Linked DNA regions of Chlorogloeopsis sp. ULAP01. The protein of the gene in region 1 interacts with the protein of each later gene in a pairwise test. Links are inferred from orthologs where the notes say so. Each region holds a gene or a part of one and is shown in the gene's direction. Other genes may lie near its edges.

Region 1 (3,456 bases):
CTAAAGGTAATTAAACCGAGTAAAGCTGGCAGCATTTTTAAACGCATTGGTGGCATGAAAAACACCAAATGCCGTTCAGTCAAAACAAAATCATGGATTACAGAGTATCGATCTAGCTTATAAGCCGATTTTTGGACGATTTTGCCAGTGCGATCGCTCTTATAAAGATTCAACTGCACATGACTGCCAAGGCTGATGCCAAAGTTAAAAATTTCACCACTATGGGGATCGCGTTTGTAATGAGCAGAATAGGGTAATTTATCATTCAACCCACCTAAATCATCCAATCCCCTAGTCTCAAGATTTTGCAAATCGAGCGCAGAAGGTTCGCTAGCTTCCCACAAAGCTAACAGTTTATCGGGTAAAGCTAACACGGATGTATTGGCTGCATTTTTTACTTGCAGGTTCCAGCGCTTCCAAATTGCCCCTGGTGGATGCATCCCATAAACGCCATAAAGGAACTTATCTACCTTGGTTTCTGCTTGATACTCCGCTGTTTGTACGTAACGATACACTGCCGTTGCTCCTGCATCAGTAAAATGCACGGCTAGTACCGCTCCATCTCCATCAAACCAGTGTCCTACACGCATACCGCCCCGCTCTAACCGTGCTGGGCCATTACGATAAAGTGTGCCTCGTAAACCTGGGGGTATTTTACCAGATAAAACTGATAGGGGAGCCAGAGAAAATTCTTCAGCAGGTTGAGCGATCGCTCCTGCCCAAGTTGTTTTTCTTAATCTTTCGTTAACTATAACCATAGAAAATTTTTGTGAATGTATTAGGGACAAGGAGACGCGGGGAGGTGGAGACACGGAGACAAGGAGAGCAATAAAAAATTGTACAGACGCGATTAATCGCGTCTCTACCCACTAACAAATGACCAATGACTAATCCCCAGTACCTATTATTGTTATATTTTTGCAACATCACAATCATCAGCCATGCTACAGAAGATTAATAAAAAATTCGCCGCTTTAGTAATTTTTGCCTTAACAGCTTTACTAGCTTGCACACCACAAATCCAAGTACAAGGCAATGCCAAATTTCGTCAAGGTAATGTGATATTTATTCACCCAGATGGTACAAGCGCATCTCACTGGGGTGCGGCGCGGATGCTTTACCTTGGGCCGGATGGTAGCCTGAATTGGGATCGGATGTCTAATCTTGCCGTTTATTTGGGACACATGAAAAATCAACTTACTGCCACATCTAACGGGGGTGCAGTAACTCACGCCACAGGAGTAAAAGTAAACGCTGATTCCTATGGTTTAGATGAGAAAGGTAAAGCTGTAATCGCTGCTTCTAGGAAACCTCAAACAATTATGGAAGAAGCTGTCGCTGCCAAGAAAGGAACAGCTATCATCAACTCTGGTATTATCCTTGAACCGGGAGCAGGTGCGTTTGTTGCCAAGACTTCAAATCGCCGTCAATTTGCAGAAATTACCAAACAAATTGTTGAGTCTGGGGTAGATGTGATCTTGGGAGGTGGCGAGGTATGGTATCTTCCTAAAGGAACGGCTGGCAGACACGCCACAGCTGTACAAACTCAGCGAGAAGATGGACTCAATTTGGTAGAACTGGCTCAGAAGAAGGGTTACACTGTTGTTTATACTCGCGATGAATTATTAAAGTTACCAGGAAATACTAAAAAAGTATTAGGAATTTTTGCTGCTGACGATACTTATAACGATGCACCAGAAGAAGAGTTGAAAAAGCAGAATTTGCCCCTATACGTTCCGACTGCTCCGACGGCAGCCGAGATGTTACAAGCCACTTTCAAGATTGTGTCATCTAATCCCAATGGTTTCTTTATCGTTTTGGAAGAAGAAGGTAGCGATAACTTCTGCAATTTTAATAATGCAGTTGGTTGCATAGAAGCAGTCAAACGTGCCGATGACGCTGTAGGTGTGGCAATAAAATTTATTGAAAAAAATCCCAATACTCTATTGGTAACGGCAGCAGATAGCGATGCTGGTGGATTAGAAGTAGTGGGAGTGACAGAAAAAGATTTTCCTTTAGATAAGCCTTTGCCTGAGAAAGGAGGGAATGGCGCACCTTGGGATGGCAAAGATGGCACGGGTACACTGCCTTTTATCTCAGCACCAGATCTACAAGGAAAGCGCTTTCCCTTTGCGATCGCCTGGGCGGGTTTTGGTGATTTCACTGGTTCTATTATTGCTAAAACTCATGGCTTGAATGCACAAGCACTACCAAACACCGTAGATAACACTGGTATTTATCAGCTGATGTACCAGACTTTGTTTGGCAAGGAATTACCAAAATCATAATTTTAAGGGGTGAGCGCCAATGTTGATTACCAATAGTGATTTTTAGCTGATATGGCAACAGCCAAAGTGGTTAGGACATCAACCAATGATAAAACTTAGACAACAAAAACTTTTAACCCTGTCATCTGTCACCTGCTATACTACTCGCTAAAACAACACTCTCAACTAAAAATAAAGTTTTCTCTATTAATTGGATTGTAGAATTGGTGACATTACTAGCATGATTTAGACAATCTAGTAGTAACTTATTTGCATCCCAATACTGCTGTAGTAATTGCCACTCCTTTTCGTTGAATTGCCAATCCTGACAAATTTGGCGATCGCTAACTATTAAATTTTGCAACTTAAGAGTCCATGTTTCTCCATTTGCTTGCCACCACTCTTTCAGAGCGATTTTACCTACATAAGAATACGGAAGTTCGCTTTGCAACTGTTGTAGCGATTTCTCTAAAGATGGATACTCGTGTAATAAATCCTGTAAATCAACAGCAAGCTTGATCGCAGATAAACGCTGGCAGAAAATATTATCGCTCATCTTCAGACTTACACCAAGAGCATGAACTAAAGCTAAGTCTAAAGCTAAATCATCAGCTAATTTCCCAGTCAAGCGATGATCTAAAAAAACAGCTAAAGTTTGGTTATTAGCAAGAGGATGATCAATAGGAAGATTGAGGGTAAAGTAAAAAGCGCGTATACTGGCAGGGTGATAAGATGCACTAATAGTTGAAGATTTGTGCTCTAGCCAAATTAAAAAATTGTGTAATTTTAGATTTGAGTTCGCTAGGATATTAATTTGTTGCTTCATTAATAGTAATAATTCATCAGCTGGTTGTATCATACCTGCTGTTAGCAAAAAAACTTCTTGCCAGCGTTTATCGCCGATTTGCGTCACAAATTCTAGTAGTGTTTGAGAATTAGCATTGGCAACAATTTCTCTGGCTGTTAAATACTCTTGAAAAGTCAAATGAGAAAAAGAATAAATACCTCGTGCCTGTTCTAGTAATAGTCCATGTTGAGCTTCAATAGCTTTCAAAACAGCACCACTATCAATTTGTAAAGCTTCTACATCTATTGGTTCAAGGGGAAAATGACGTAGATAACTAGCTATTAATTGTTGTATGTTATTTTCGGAGAAGAAGTAGTTTCCCTGAGAAAAAGTAGTTGATGC
Region 2 (3,991 bases), on another replicon or contig:
TGGGTGTTTTGGATGGCACGACCCGATTTTGAAGATTTGCAAGTTTATCAACTAGCTGAGAAGCTAGCTAATGAGATTTGGCAGATTGTTAAGCAATGGGACTATTTCACCAAGGACACTATCGGCAAGCAAATTGTTCGATCTGCTGATAGTGTTTGTGCCAACAGAGCAGAAGGACGGGACAGGTATAATGACCCAGATAATCGACGTTGTGTCAAAATTGCTAGAGGCTCTTTATATGAAACAGTCAGTTGGTTGAGACTAGCCTACGCTCGACAACTTTTAACAAATGAACAAGTAAATCAATTTAAACCAATCATTGACGAGCTATAACCCAAACTCAATGCTTATCTAAACTCTATAGGGAATAGAGAATATAAATAACCAATGCCCCATGCCCATTGCCCATTGCCCCAGTCCCTAATCCCTAATGGTGGGCGATCGCTACTTGAGCTTGGTCGGGGTTCACTGCCCCATCTGGGGGTGAAATGATACTATTAATTAAAGCTTCAAATATAAGCTGTAGTTTAAAGCCATTATTTAAGTAACCTAGATTGGCTGATTTCGTTGCTGTTTTTGAGGAAATTCTCACTGGCAACTCATTACTTGAGTGTTAAAGCTCAATTGGATTAAACACTTATAATTATCCATCCAAATCTAAAATTCCCATCTTCACTTGAGTTTGTTCAATAACCTGCCATGCTAAAAACTTTGTTGGGCGATCCCAACGCTCGTAAGCTTAAAAAATACCAACCTTACATTAGTGAAATTAACCTCTTAGAGGAAGACATTAAAGCCCTTTCTGATGAAGATATTAAAGGCAAAACCACAGAGTTTAAACAGCGTCTTGCCAACGGCGAAACTCTGGATGACATTCTACCAGAAGCCTTTGCTGTAGTTAGGGAGGCCGGACGACGAGTTTTAGGATTGCGGCACTTTGATGTGCAACTCTTGGGTGGTGTCATTTTGCACACAGGTCAGATAGCTGAAATGAAAACTGGTGAGGGCAAAACCCTAGTTGCTACCTTACCTAGTTATTTGAATGCTCTTACGGGCAAAGGTGTACACGTTGTTACCGTCAACGATTACCTAGCTCGTAGGGACGCGGAATGGATGGGACAAGTACATCGTTTCTTAGGCTTGAGTGTAGGGCTAATTCAGGCTAGCATGACTCCTCAAGAGCGGAAGAAAAATTACGATTGTGATATTACCTACGTCACTAACAGCGAGGTTGGCTTTGACTACCTGCGCGACAATATGGCAACGTCGATGGCAGATGTGGTACAGCGTCCGTTCAACTATTGTGTGATTGACGAGGTAGACTCGATTTTAATTGACGAGGCGCGGACTCCGTTAATTATTTCCGGGCAAGTCGAACGACCAACAGAAAAATACACCGAAGCTGCCCGAATTGCCAACGCACTCAAAAAAGACGAGCATTACGAGGTGGATGAAAAAGCTCGTAACGTGCTATTGACAGACGAGGGTTTTGCCGAAGCAGAAAGGCTTTTAGAAGTAAAAGATTTGTTTGATCCGGAAGATCCGTGGGCGCATTTTGTCTTTAACGCCATTAAAGCCAAAGAACTTTTCCTCAAGGATGTAAATTACATCGTTCGTAATGGAGAAGTAGTAATTGTAGACGAATTTACTGGGCGGGTGCTTCCCGGAAGGCGCTGGAGCGACGGACTACACCAGGCTATTGAAGCAAAAGAAAGAGTAGAAATTCAGCCGGAAACCCAAACTCTAGCAACAATTACCTATCAAAATCTGTTTTTGCTGTATCCAAAATTAGCTGGTATGACTGGAACAGCAAAGACAGAAGAAGCAGAATTTGAAAAAATTTACAAACTAGAAGTAACTGTCATCCCCACCAACAGAACCAGAAGACGCCAAGATTTGTCTGATATGGTGTTTAAGACCGAAGCAGGAAAATGGCGGGCGATCGCTCAAGAATGTGCTGAAATGCACAACCTTGGTAGACCTGTACTGGTGGGAACCACAAGCGTAGAAAAATCAGAATATCTCAGTCAGTTATTAAAGCAGATGAGTGTTCCCCACGAACTGCTCAACGCTCGACCAGAGAACGTGGAGCGTGAAGCGGAGATTGTGGCTCAGGCAGGACGCAAGGGAGCCGTAACTATCGCGACAAACATGGCTGGTAGAGGTACGGATATTATTTTGGGTGGTAACTCAGAATATATGGCTCGTCTGAAGCTGCGGGAATACCTCCTACCTCGAATTGTCAAGCCAGAAGATGAAGATATATTTGCCATTCACAGGGCTGGTGGTTTACCTCCTGCTGCCACTGGTGGCGGACAAGGTTTTGCCCCAGGCAGGAAAGTCAAAACTTGGAAGGCTTCGCCTCAGGTTTTCCCAACTCAACTTTCTAAAGAAACAGAACAGTTACTCAGACAAGCAGTGGAATCTGCGGTGCGAGAGTATGGCGATCGCAGTCTACCAGAGCTAGAAGCAGAAGACAAGGTAGCTATAGCCGCAGAAAAAGCTCCCACTGACGATCCCATAGTTCAACAATTGCGACAAGCATACAACCGCGTTAAGCAAGAATACGAAGCGTTTACCAATCGTGAACACCAAGAAGTAGTTGACTTGGGAGGTTTGCACGTAATTGGTACAGAACGCCACGAGTCGCGGCGGATTGACAACCAATTGCGGGGACGTGCCGGAAGACAAGGCGATCCTGGTTCAACCAGATTTTTCCTCAGTTTAGAGGATAACTTGATGCGGATTTTTGGAGGCGATCGCGTAGCGCGGTTAATGGATGCCTTCAATGTCGAAGAAGATATGCCGATTGAATCGGGGATGTTGACTCGCAGTTTGGAAGGCGCACAGAAAAAAGTTGAAACCTACTACTACGACATCCGTAAGCAGGTATTTGAGTATGACGAGGTAATGAACAATCAGCGTAAAGCCATTTACGCTGAACGCCGCCGGGTATTGGAAGGGCAAGACTTAAAAGAACAAGTAATTGAGTACGCTGAAAGAACGATGGATGACATCGTTAACTACTACATCAACCCCGATTTACCCTCAGAAGAGTGGGAATTGGACAAGTTGGTGGAAAAAGTTAAAGAATTTGTCTATTTACTGGCAGACTTGCAGCCAACTCAATTAGAAGATATGTCAATGGGCGAGATTAAAGCATTTCTGCACGAACAGGTGCGAATCGCCTACGACATGAAGGAAGCTCAAATAGATCAAATCCAACCCGGATTGATGCGCCAAGCCGAAAGGTTCTTTATCTTGCAGCGAATTGATACATTGTGGCGAGAACACCTACAACAAATGGATGCTCTGCGCGAATCTGTCGGATTGCGGGGTTATGGTCAAAAAGATCCGTTGATTGAGTACAAAACCGAGGGTTATGAACTCTTCTTGGATATGATGGTCAATATCCGCAGAGATGTGGTGTACTCGTTGTTCATGTTCCAACCCCAACCACAACCAGTAGTGCAAACATCCTCAGAGATGGTTTAAAGTTTGCAAGTAGTTTAAGAGTTAGTCTGTAAATTAAGTAGTTAAGCGGGTTAAGGTTTGAGAGAAACTTTTACCCGTTTTTTTATATTTGGATTTGATTTTTAATTGCTGCCAAGATATTCGGGGATCTGAAACTTGCGGCTTGTCACAATCAATGTGGTGGAGTACTAGCAAGTCACTCCAAAGGATTTGGGTTATACTTATGCCAATTCAGCGTGACTAGAGTTGATATTTAACTCAGCCTGTGTTATATTACTCAAGTTGAAAGTTTGCGGGCATAGTTTAGTGGTAAAACCATAGCCTTCCAAGCTATTGATGCGAGTTCGATTCTCGCTGCCCGCTTCAAGAGTCAATCCTAGTGTTTGCTATTTATCGCTTCTCAAGCTTAATTAGGATATTTACTGTAGTACATAAGTATCATTTAAATACGATCGCCTAGCCATACACCTCGAAGCTGGCTTTTTGAGGTGAGATTGAACCTTTAACACTATTGATG

What was found. The genes of interacting proteins can lie anywhere in the genome.
Region 2: the proteins of QUB80_RS19000 (region 1) and secA interact in binary tests that used the Escherichia coli proteins (3 or more experiments, as listed by UniProt). The link is inferred for Chlorogloeopsis sp. ULAP01 from one-to-one orthologs.

The regions. Positions count from the first base shown.
Region 1 is NZ_JAUDRH010000009.1:120,853-124,308, reverse strand. What follows is about bases 307-3,114. They hold QUB80_RS19000 (alkaline phosphatase), read left to right. Parts: upstream 307-941; coding sequence 942-2,288; downstream 2,289-3,114. Other genes in these bases: QUB80_RS18995 (NACHT domain-containing protein), read right to left, coding at 2,410-3,114; QUB80_RS19005 (carotenoid oxygenase family protein), read right to left, coding at 307-758. Also shown: more of QUB80_RS19005, read right to left, coding at 1-306; more of QUB80_RS18995, read right to left, coding at 3,115-3,456.
Region 2 is NZ_JAUDRH010000015.1:236,076-240,066, reverse strand. The notes cover bases 353-3,695. They hold secA (preprotein translocase subunit SecA), read left to right. Parts: upstream 353-699; coding sequence 700-3,495; downstream 3,496-3,695. Other genes in these bases: QUB80_RS26960 (hypothetical protein), read right to left, coding at 428-592. Also shown: QUB80_RS26965 (four helix bundle protein), read left to right, coding at 13-333. UniProt on the Escherichia coli protein: Required for protein export, interacts with the SecYEG preprotein conducting channel.